2 regions of the Cytobacillus dafuensis genome follow, and region 1 is predicted to be linked to the other one. Evidence: riboswitches for the same ligand, from Rfam matches in the RefSeq annotation. Region 1 holds a riboswitch; the other holds the start of a gene.
The links. Region 1 has a riboswitch for thiamine pyrophosphate ahead of tenA (thiaminase II). Riboswitches for the same ligand answer to the same signal wherever they lie in the genome.
Positions count from the first base shown of each region.

Region 2: another riboswitch for thiamine pyrophosphate. It lies ahead of FSZ17_RS06315 (ABC transporter substrate-binding protein); the one in region 1 lies ahead of tenA (thiaminase II).

Region 1 covers NZ_CP042593.1:2,419,435-2,424,887, reverse strand. Annotated here, with positions in the region: gene FSZ17_RS11500 (sensor histidine kinase) at 1-38, shown strand, start outside; gene FSZ17_RS11495 (response regulator transcription factor) at 35-634, shown strand; gene FSZ17_RS11490 (branched-chain amino acid aminotransferase) at 885-1,952, shown strand; TPP riboswitch at 2,066-2,171, shown strand; TPP riboswitch at 2,247-2,338, shown strand; gene tenA (thiaminase II) at 2,628-3,317, shown strand; gene FSZ17_RS11480 (ABC transporter ATP-binding protein) at 3,336-4,082, shown strand; gene FSZ17_RS11475 (ABC transporter permease) at 4,069-4,836, shown strand; gene FSZ17_RS11470 (ABC transporter substrate-binding protein) at 4,861-5,453, shown strand, end outside.
Region 2 covers NZ_CP042593.1:1,314,349-1,319,801, reverse strand. Annotated here, with positions in the region: gene FSZ17_RS06340 (response regulator transcription factor) at 1-97, opposite strand, end outside; gene FSZ17_RS06335 (hypothetical protein) at 275-544, shown strand; gene FSZ17_RS06330 (VOC family protein) at 652-1,047, opposite strand; gene FSZ17_RS06325 (VOC family protein) at 1,117-1,488, opposite strand; gene FSZ17_RS06320 (DUF1801 domain-containing protein) at 1,565-1,987, opposite strand; TPP riboswitch at 2,262-2,371, shown strand; gene FSZ17_RS06315 (ABC transporter substrate-binding protein) at 2,465-3,463, shown strand; gene FSZ17_RS06310 (MTH1187 family thiamine-binding protein) at 3,477-3,767, shown strand; gene FSZ17_RS06305 (ABC transporter permease) at 3,767-4,528, shown strand; gene FSZ17_RS06300 (ABC transporter ATP-binding protein) at 4,530-5,279, shown strand; gene FSZ17_RS06295 (TatD family hydrolase) at 5,276-5,453, shown strand, end outside.

The sequences.
Region 1 (5,453 bases):
GCGTCATAAAACAGACAGATAAGGAGGAGATAAAATGATTCGAATTGTTATAGCAGAAGACCAACGAATGATGTTAGGAGCATTAGGTTCTCTGCTTAATCTTGAAGAGGATATGGAAGTAGTTGGACAGGCAAGCACAGGTGAAGAAGCAATTTCACTAGTCAAAAAATATCAGCCTGATATTTGTATTATGGATATCGAAATGCCAGAAAAAACTGGCCTTGAAGCTGCTGAAGAACTTAAAATAACAAACTGCAAAGTAATCATCTTAACAACCTTTGCACGAACTGGTTATTTCCAAAGAGCGTTAAAAGCAGGAGTTAGAGGTTATTTATTAAAGGATAGCCCTAGTGAAGAGTTGGCTAGTTCAATCAGATTTGTCATGTCTGGCAGAAGAATATTCGCTCCGGAATTAATGGATGATGTGTACAGTGAAGAAAACCCATTGACTGAACGAGAAAAAGAAGTACTTGAACTCGTTGCAGATGGGAAAAATACGAAAGAGATCGCCGATGAGTTAAGTATTAAGACTGGCACTGTGAGAAACTATATTTCTCAAATCATGGACAAGCTTGAAGTAAAGAATAGAATTGAAGCCGTTACTCAATCAAAAGAAAAAGGCTGGTTTAAGTAAGCGGTATAAATTGAAACGGAAAACCTTAAGTTCACCTGGAATTATAAATAGAGAAGGAAGAATTGTTATATAATTTAAAAAATATACAAAAACCTCTCGACAAATGCCTATTAATTGTCGGATAATTGTAATTACAATCACGAGATGAAATTATTTGAAAATATTAATTATCCTTTTTATAAGAAATTTTTTTTAGTGATTGGATTAACAATTTAAAGCGACAAAGTATATGAAGGCAGGGAGAAGTAGGATGAACGACTATCAAATTGAAATGAACCTAAGTCAATCAAGAAAACAAAAACCAGCATTTGACAATCTTCAGTTTGGAAGGAACTTCACAGATCATATGTTTATTATGGATTATACGGAAGGAAAAGGCTGGCATGATCCGCGAATTGTTCCTTATCAACCTATTACTTTAGATCCTTCAGCAACAATATTCCATTACGGGCAAACTGTTTTTGAAGGGCTAAAGGCATATCAAACAAAAGATGAGCAAATCCTTCTATTTAGACCTAATAAAAATATGGAAAGATTAAATCGATCAAGCGCTCGCTTGTGTATGCCACAAATTGATGAAGAGCTTGCTCTTTATGGTTTAAAACAATTAATTAATGTTGAAAGAGATTGGGTTCCAAATTTAGAAGGAACATCTCTTTATATTCGTCCTTTCATTATTTCAACAGAAGCACATTTAGGAGTTTCACCTTCATTAACTTATCAATTTATCATTATCTTATGCCCAGTTGGAGCATATTATAAAGAAGGCATTAACCCAGTAAAAATCGCAGTTGAAACGGAATATGTACGTGCGGTTAGAGGCGGAACTGGAAATGCGAAAACGGCAGGTAATTATGCATCTAGCTTAAAAGCTCAGGAAGTTGCGGGCAAATCAGGATATTCACAAGTATTATGGCTAGATGGAAAAGAGAATAAGTATATTGAAGAAGTTGGAAGCATGAACGTATTCTTTAAGATTGATGGAGAAGTTATAACGCCAGAACTTAATGGAAGTATTTTAGATGGAATAACCCGTGATTCAATTATCCTACTATTAAAGCATTGGAATATTCCAGTTAAAGAAAGAAAAATTTCAATTGAAGAAATCTATCAAGCAAGTAAAGAAGGAAAATTAGAAGAAGCTTTCGGAACAGGCACGGCAGCTGTCATTTCACCTATTGGAGAATTATTCTGGAAAGAGAAGCTTCTTGTTAATAACGGAGAAACTGGTTCATTATCAAAAAAATTATATGAGACCTTAACAGGCATACAAAATGGCTCACTAGTCGATCCATTTGGCTGGCGTGTATTAGTATAGAGAGCTGTTCGATACAGCTCTTTTTATATGGAGATTTTTTAAAAAAATTTTTACCTTCCTAATTTTTTTCCTTGCAATAATAATATTTCATGCTATGCTATTTATGAAGTTAATAAGTACACTAGGGGTGTCTGCATAAGACTGAGATGGAACAATCGTTCTTAACCCTTTGAACCTGATCTAGTTTATACTGGCGTAGGGAAGTGGCGTTTGGATAAAATATTCGTATGTTTATTTATCCCCACTCTTACGTTTTTGAGTGGGGATTTTTTGTTTTTTACAAATTCTATAGATTTAATCTACTAGGGGCGCCTTTAATGGCTGAGATAGAACCCTTTGAACCTGATCTAGTTCATACTAGCGTAGGGAAGTAGGTTAATTGAAAGATATATTTACTTCTTTCTTTAACCGCTTTCCAAAATGAAAGCGGTTTTCTTTTTTTTCTTCTGCATTTACTAAAGATGCAGTTTATCGCAGATTAACGGGCAGTAAGACCCCCACTTCAAGGTTGCCAGAGAATTAAAGAAACCTAAGTGGGGGATCAACTGCCCGTAAAGGCCCGATTGGTTCAACTAACCATCAGTGGGGGATGAAAGAAAACCCCCACTGATGGTTAGTTGAACTTTATTCCAGCTAGGCAAAATAAAAAACAATTTTTTCAGGAGGAGAATTAAAATGGAAAATGTTAAAACAAAGAAATTCACTGAAAGGCTATTTGAAAATGTAAAGCCAATATGGGAGAAAAATCATCAGCATCCATTTGTACAAGAACTTGGAAAGGGGACGTTAGATGAAGAAAAATTCATTCATTATATGAAGCAAGACTACGTTTATTTAATTGACTATTCAAAGCTTTTTGCGGTAGGAGTAATGAAAGCTCATGATTTAAATATGATGGGGAGTTTCGCACAAACCCTTCATGAGACACTTCATTTTGAAATGGAATTACATCGCCAATTTGCAGCAGAATTCGGAATTACCCGTGAAGAACTTGAAGCAACAAAACCTACACCTGTCAATTTAGCCTATACAAGATATATGTTAAATGTTGCCCAGAATGGCAGTTTAGCAGAGCTTGTATCCTGTTTACTTCCTTGTGCATGGGATTATTGGGAAATCGGCAAATTACTCAGAAAGCAATATGGAGAACATCTCTCAACAAATCGTTATGCTAAATGGATTGAAACATATGATTCGGAAGCATTTGGAGAAGGTGCAAAATGGTTAATTCAGCTGATGGATGAGCTTGCGGAAGGAAAACCTGAGCGTGAACTTACTATCCTTGAGGAGCACTTTCAAATGGCTTCAAAATATGAATACTTATTTTGGGATATGAACTATTACAAACAAGATTGGCCGATCTAAAAACAAGTTGGTGAAAAGATGACACTCGTGTTAAAAAATGTTTCCTATACATTTAGGAATGAAGCAAATCAAAAAAATAAAGTCATTTCTGATTTAAACTTGGAAGTGAGAAGTGGAGAATTTGTTTCATTAATTGGAAAAAGCGGCACAGGGAAAAGTACGATTTTAAAATTAATTACAGGCCTGCTTAAACAAGATGAAGGAGAAATCCTAATCAATGGAAAAGCAATCACACTTGGGGATGTTGGCTACATGCCACAGCGTGATCTGCTGCTCCCATGGAGAACAATTATAGAGAATATTATGATTGCATCGGAGATTCAAAAGAACTTGCAAATTACGAAAGAAGAAGCGCGAGACTGGCTTGACCGAGTAGGATTACTTGCTTATGAGAATGCGCTTCCGAATCAGTTATCAGGCGGAATGAGGCAGAGGGCGGCATTTTTGCGCGCTCTATTATCGGGAAAGGATTTGTTATTGCTTGATGAACCATTTGGTGCACTAGATGCACTAACAAAAAAAGAAATGCAATCATGGCTATTGTCTATTTGGCAAGAATTAAATAAAACGATTTTATTTATCACACATGATTTAGAGGAAGCATGTTTCTTAAGTGATCGGATTCTTTTATTACATCTGGATAAAACACTTGATGATATTCCTGTAAATCTGTCTCGGCCACGCCACCCTGAAATGCTGCACGAAATGGAGCTTATTACTTTAAGACATAATCTGGAGAAAAGGATTGCCCATGAAACAATTTAAACAATGGCTGCAAACATACAGTCTATTTCTCATTTTTTCCCTAATTATTTTTATTTTACTGGAATATCTCGTTCGATCAGAGCTCATTCCTGCCTTTATCATTCCGGCGCCGACGAGTGTAATAACTTCAATTATAGAAAATTGGAAGCCGTTATTTTTAGAGCATTTGCCCGCAACCTTGCTTGAATTTTTAATTGGTTTTGTCTTAGCAGTTGTTGGTGGAGTGGGATTAGCAGTGGGTATGTTTTTTTCAAAATTAGTAGAAAAAACTCTATATCCTGCGGTCTTAATATCACAGATGATCCCTATCATTGCGCTGTCGCCAATTTTTGTTCTCTGGTTTGGTTATACAATTTGGAGCAAGGTTGCTGTGACTATACTAATTTCTTTTTTTCCAATCGTTGTTGGTACATATGATGGACTTAAATCAAGTGATAAGGAATATATCGAATTATTACGTTCGATGGGGGCAACCCGCTGGCATATCTTCAAAAAACTCAATATTCCAATGGCAATGTCCTCTTTTTTCTCAGGGTTAAAGCTTGCAATTGTATATGCCTTAGTCGGAGCGACAATTGGCGAATGGTTAGGAGCAAGTGAAGGGCTTGGATATTACAGCCGTCGAATGTCAGGTAATCTAAATTCTGAGGGAGTATTTGCAGCAATTACCATACTTACTTTGCTTGGCATACTTTTGTTTGCAATCATTTCTTTTATAGAAAAACGAATTTTAAAATGGAAATATACAGATTAATTCACAGATGGAGTTGGACAAAAAATGAAAAAAATATGGATGAATCGTTTATTGATTGTAGTAATTGCTATCATGCTTGTTGGCTGTTCCGGAAAAACCGAGAGCAACAAAGATGAGAATAAAAAGGAGCTTGAAGATATAAGCATCATGCTTGATTGGTATCCGAATGCGGTTCATTCAGCAATATATGTTGCAAAGGAAAAAGGCTATTTTGAAGATGAAGGCCTAAACGTCAAGATTGAAATGCCTGCTGATACAAATGATCCTTTAAAGCTTGCAGCTACTGGTAAAGTAGATTTAGCGATTAGCTATCAGAACCAGCTATTAGTTTCAAGAGCAGAGGACATTCCTGTAGTCTCCATTGCGACACTTGTACGACATTCACTAGATGCAATTATGTATAAAGAAGAAAGTGGAATTAAATCACCTAAAGATTTAGAAGGAAAAAAAGTCGGCTACCCTTCAGCCTCTGTAAGTGAAGCAGTTGTTGCATCAATGGTGAAAAACGATGGCGGTGACATGAGCAAGGTAAAGATGACAGATGTTGGATGGGATTTAATGCCATCCTTAGCTACAGATAATGTAGATGCACTTATCGGTGCCTATATCAATCATGA
Region 2 (5,453 bases), 1.1 Mb from region 1:
CAACACTAATTGTTCGGTAACCTTCTTTTTGCAAATATGCTTCAATTATTTGCCTAATATGAAGCTCATCTTCGACAATTCCAATTAGCATTGACATCGAAAGATACATCCCTTCATCCGATAAAATTATGTTAATTTTAACAGATTTTGCTTAAATCTCAGTGTAATCTATTTCGATTACATACTTTTTCCACAATCAGTCCATTTTTTTGCCAGAGTGAGTTTCTATACTTTTTTATGTAAGTTAAATTATTTTATTGAGGAGTGTGTTCACATGAAAATGAAAAAAATCATTATGTCTGGAGCATTAACTTTAGGCTGTGTTTTACCAATTTCAGCATTGGCTGCAGATAATCAGGATGATTCTGTAAAAGATAAGGATGGAACTGAGTTCATTGAAGCTACTTTATCTATCCCTGCATTACAACTTGAAGAAGGTCAATTAGAGAATGCTAAAAATGATATGGAATCTGGTGAATTAGTTGAATCTACACCAGCTACTATAGTTGAAGAAGCTATTTCGACTGCTAAAGACAAAGAATGATAACGCAGCAATAATTGATTCATTCTGTAAAAAAGGTGCCTGATCCCTAGCGAAATTAAACGTGGGGTCAGGCACCTTAGTCAGATATATTCAATTATATTGTTACCTTATTTAGCATTAACATCAGGTTGATGTAACCCGAAAATATTTCCCTCTGTATCTAAATAATATCCCTGCCACGCCATTCCTGGCAAAGCATATTTTGGCATTGCGACTTTTCCGCCATTCTTAATGATTTTAGCTTCCGATGCATCATAATCTTCCACACCAATTGTGCAAACATAGCCATTTAAAGCTTGATTTGCTTCAGGTGCAGCACTTTGACGCTGCATTAAAGCACCATTGATTCCAGGTTCATTTTCTTCTCCTGTCACAACCCCAAAGTAAGGCATTCCAGCATATTCGCTCCAGTCTTGAAACGTCCAGCCAAATACCTCTCCGTAAAATGTTTTTGCCTGTTCCATATTAGTTACATGAATCTCAAAATGAACGACTCTTCCCATGATTAACCTCCTAATATATTCACATAGATATGTACTGCACACTTGAATGGATATTTTTTATGTTTATTTTTACCTGTGTTGATCGACAAGGATTAGATTACCATCAGGATCCTCAATCATAAAGCTCCCTGGGCCTTCAGTTGCCACATTTGCTTCGTTAATAAAGTTAATTCCTTTTTCTCTAAGTTCCTCCTGTAATACCCTAACATCCTTAAAAGGATTTACTTCTTCAGCATTACTGTCCCACCCAGGATTAAAAGTTAATATATTCTTTTCAAACATACCTTGAAACAGGCCAATTATACAGTCTTCATTTTTCATGATTAACCAGTTTTGATCGATATTTCCACCAAAAACGTTAAATCCAAGTTTCTCATAAAATGCTTTTGAAGCATGAATATCTTTTACCGTCAAACTAACAGAAAATGCTCCAATACTCATATTTTTTCTCCTTTCACTAGATCATGAGGATGCTTTCACCTTATATCTAAAAAATAACACTTGATTCATTTAAAAATCAATTTCTAGGGTATTTTTTTTCAAAATAGTTAACCGTTTTTTCAATTAACTGCTTTAATATTTCTAAATCTACGTCATCTAGTTTATTTATATAAATACAAGCTTTACCTGATGTATGCTTCCCGAAACTCTCTAGTAATTGTTCTCGTTCTTTTTCTTCCATTGTAAAATATAGACTGATTTTTGCTTTGCGAGGTGAAAAGCCAACAAGTGGTGCATCTCCTTCGTGCCCAGTTTCGTATACATAGTGGTAAGAACCGAACCCAATAATGCTAGGCCCCCACATCTTAGCCTGAAAACCGGTTACTTCAGTAAAGATATCCAACAAATCATATGCATCTTTCCTCTTTTTGACGTTATCAACTTTTTCGATAAATTCAATGACGCTACTATCAGTTTCTTTCGTCTTAGGTTCATACATTATGGCTTTCCTCCTTTCATACTGATTTTTTAAAATTTATTATTACCGCTTACTAATCACTTCTCCACTAGATTTTCATTATTCAAATAAACTATACCGAGTATTAAATAAACTAGCAAGAAAAGGGATTATAGTACTTTCAACTGATATAATCTTCATCATAAAAAATCTCCTTCTCAAGATAATCTTCTTAACACTAGCAAAAAGATTTCATATTTATGCTATACACTCTCTTATTTTTGTTATAATAAAGTGCCTGAAAAAATAAATAGCATTAGAATTGTAGGGGAACCGGTGTTAACGGTTGAGATTGGATCTGTGAGGTCCTGACCCTTTGAACCTGATCTGGTTAAGACCAGCGGAGGAAACATATTCGAGTAAAGAATAGATATGTTTGTTCATGGACGCGCGGGTTCTCATCCGGGTGTTTTTTATTTTTTCTGGAGTTACCACGAATACACTTTGGAGGAAAATGTCATGAAAAGGTTAATTGCAACTATGCTTACTACATCCTTGCTTCTCGCAGGATGTGCCGGAGGAAAGGAATCCGCAGATCCCGCGAAGGAAAAGAAAGAAAAAAATGAGAAGGTAACGGTTGTTCTTGATTGGACACCGAATACAAATCATACCGGTTTATATGTTGCACAGGATAAAGGATACTTTAAAGAAGAAGGCTTGGACGTTGAGATTATTATGCCTGGTGAAGCAGGAGCTGATCAGCTAGTTGCTTCAGGAAAAGCCGATTTTGGCGTAAGCTATCAGGAAAGTGTTACACAAGCACGTGTTCAAGGGGTACCTTTAGTTTCAATTGCAGCAGTTATCCAGCATAATACGTCAGGATTTGCCTCTCCAGTGGAGAAAAATATTACTTCACCAAAGGATTTTGCTGGAAAAACATATGGAGGCTGGGGAGCTCCAGTTGAAAAATCCGTTATTACTTCCTTGATGCAACAGGAAAATGCCAATGTAGAAGATGTTTCCTTTGTGAATATGGGGGATACAGACTTTTTTACAGCGGTAAAACGAGACATTGATTTTGCTTGGATTTATTATGGCTGGACAGGCATTGAAGCAGAACTTCGCGGCGAAAAGATCAATATGGTTTATTTAACCGATTATAGTAAAAAGCTTGATTACTATACACCAGTACTTGTAACAAATGAAAAGAAGCTTCAATCGAATCCGGAACAAGTGAAGAAATTTTTAAAGGCTGTTTCGAAAGGCTATGAATTTGCGATCGACCATCCATTTGAAGCAGCAGATAGTTTATTGAAAGCAGCTCCTGATCTTGATAAAGATCTTGTTAAGAAAAGTCAAGAGTGGTTAGCAACACGTTATCAAGATGATGCTCCAAGATGGGGTGAACAAAAGCTAGAGGTTTGGGAAAACTATGCAAACTGGATGTATGAAAATAAATTATTAGATAGTGAGCTAGATGCTAAAAAAGCCTATACAAACGACTATTTGCCAAAGTAAGGAGACTAGTAAGATGAATAATTCCCTAGTTAGCATTCAAATTATCCCGAAAACAAAAAATGGAGAAGATGTCATTCCATATGTGGATGAAGCGATTAAAATTATTGAAGAATCAGGTGTCAATTATGAAGTTCATCCATTAGAAACAACAATGGAAGGGGAGCTTTCAGAGCTATTTGACATTATAAAAAAAATGAATGAACGTATGATTGAAATCGGCAGCAAAAACGTGATTTCTCAAGTGAAAGTTTTATATCAGCCATCAGGCATAGCCATGAATCAGTTAACGGAGAAGTATCGCTAATGAAGAAGAATCGATTTAAGGGATGGAGATCGGTTTTCGTTCTCCTTCTCTTCTTTTTTATTTGGGAGCTTGCCGTTAAAATAGCCGATATTCCAGAATGGCTGCTTCCTGCTCCTTCAACCATTATGACCGAAGCAATTACAGGCTTTCCAAGCTTTTCAGAACATTTGCTTTCAACGATAAAACTTGGGGTTACTGGGTTTACGATCGGTGTTGGGATTGGGCTTTTCGTTGCTATTCTGCTCTATCTCCTTCCGTTTGTACGTGAAGTTGTATATCCGCTTCTTATTCTTTCACAAAATATTCCCGTCATCGTTCTAGCCCCATTATTAGTCATCTGGTTTGGTTTTGGGATGTTGCCAAAAATCATTGTCATTACACTTGTTTGTTTTTTCCCCGTTACGGTTGCAGCACTTGATGGGTTTAAACAAACATCTCCTGACTTAAAGCATTACATGAAAATGGCTGGAGCGACGAAGAGCCAATTGTTTTGGAAGCTGGAACTTCCACATGCTCTCCCATCCATTTTTTCAGGAATAAAAATCTCTGCCACTTACAGTATTATGGGTGCTGTAATTTCCGAATGGCTTGGGGCTAAATCAGGCATCGGTGTGTACATGACTTTAGCTTCGTCCTCATTCCGAACAGATCGTGTCTTTGTTGCCATCTTTGCAATCATGGCGTTAAGCCTATTATTCTTTGCGGCAATTGTTTTGATTGAACGACTTCTTATCCGCTGGCAGTCAAAAGGAGTAGACTAAAATGAGTGTCTTAACGATACAAGATATTTCGAAAAAATTTGCAGATGTAGATGTCATTAAGCATCTAAATTTACAAGTGAATGAAGGTGAATTTGTTTCCATTCTTGGTCCTTCAGGCAGTGGAAAAAGTACGCTCTTTTCACTAATTGGCGGCATTCTTGCTCCTGATGAAGGGACGATTATACTGCAAGGTGAAAAAATTAATAGCAAAACAGGTGCAGTCAGCTACATGCCACAGTCCCCTAGTTTATTTCCGTGGAGAACAGTCTTACAAAACGTTCTTCTTGGTCAAGAATTAAAAGGAACAAAGGATACAAGTAAAGCATTAGAAATGATTGAGAAAGCCGGGTTAGCTGAATATACCCATTCTTATCCTAATGAGCTCTCTGGCGGCATGAAACAGCGGGTATCCTTTATTCGCGCTTTACTTAGCCCGCAGCCCATCATCTTACTTGATGAGCCGTTTTCAGCGTTAGATGAACTCACAAAACTGGACATGCAAAAATGGCTATTGTCTATCTGGGAAAACAATCGTCGAACGGTTTTATTTGTCACCCATAATCTTGAGGAAGCTTTGTTTTTATCCGATCGGATTGTGATTCTCTCCAACAAGCCTGCAACAATTGCAGCTGAATTTGTCATTCCTTTTCCTAGACCGCGTAAAGAAGAGCTCTTATTAGAGGACGACTTTTTACAATGGAAACGTAAAATCTATTACGAACTAAAATCATTCATGGAGCAATCATCATGAAAAAAATCATTGATGCCCATATTCATCTTGATAAATACGAAAAACAAGATTTAAGCAATATTATTGAAGGTGACCCATCTATAGAAGCACTTATTGCCGTATCTTTTGACTTGAAATCATGTCAAGCTACGCAGGAAATTGCTTCATGCTATCAACAGGTATATCCTGCTTATG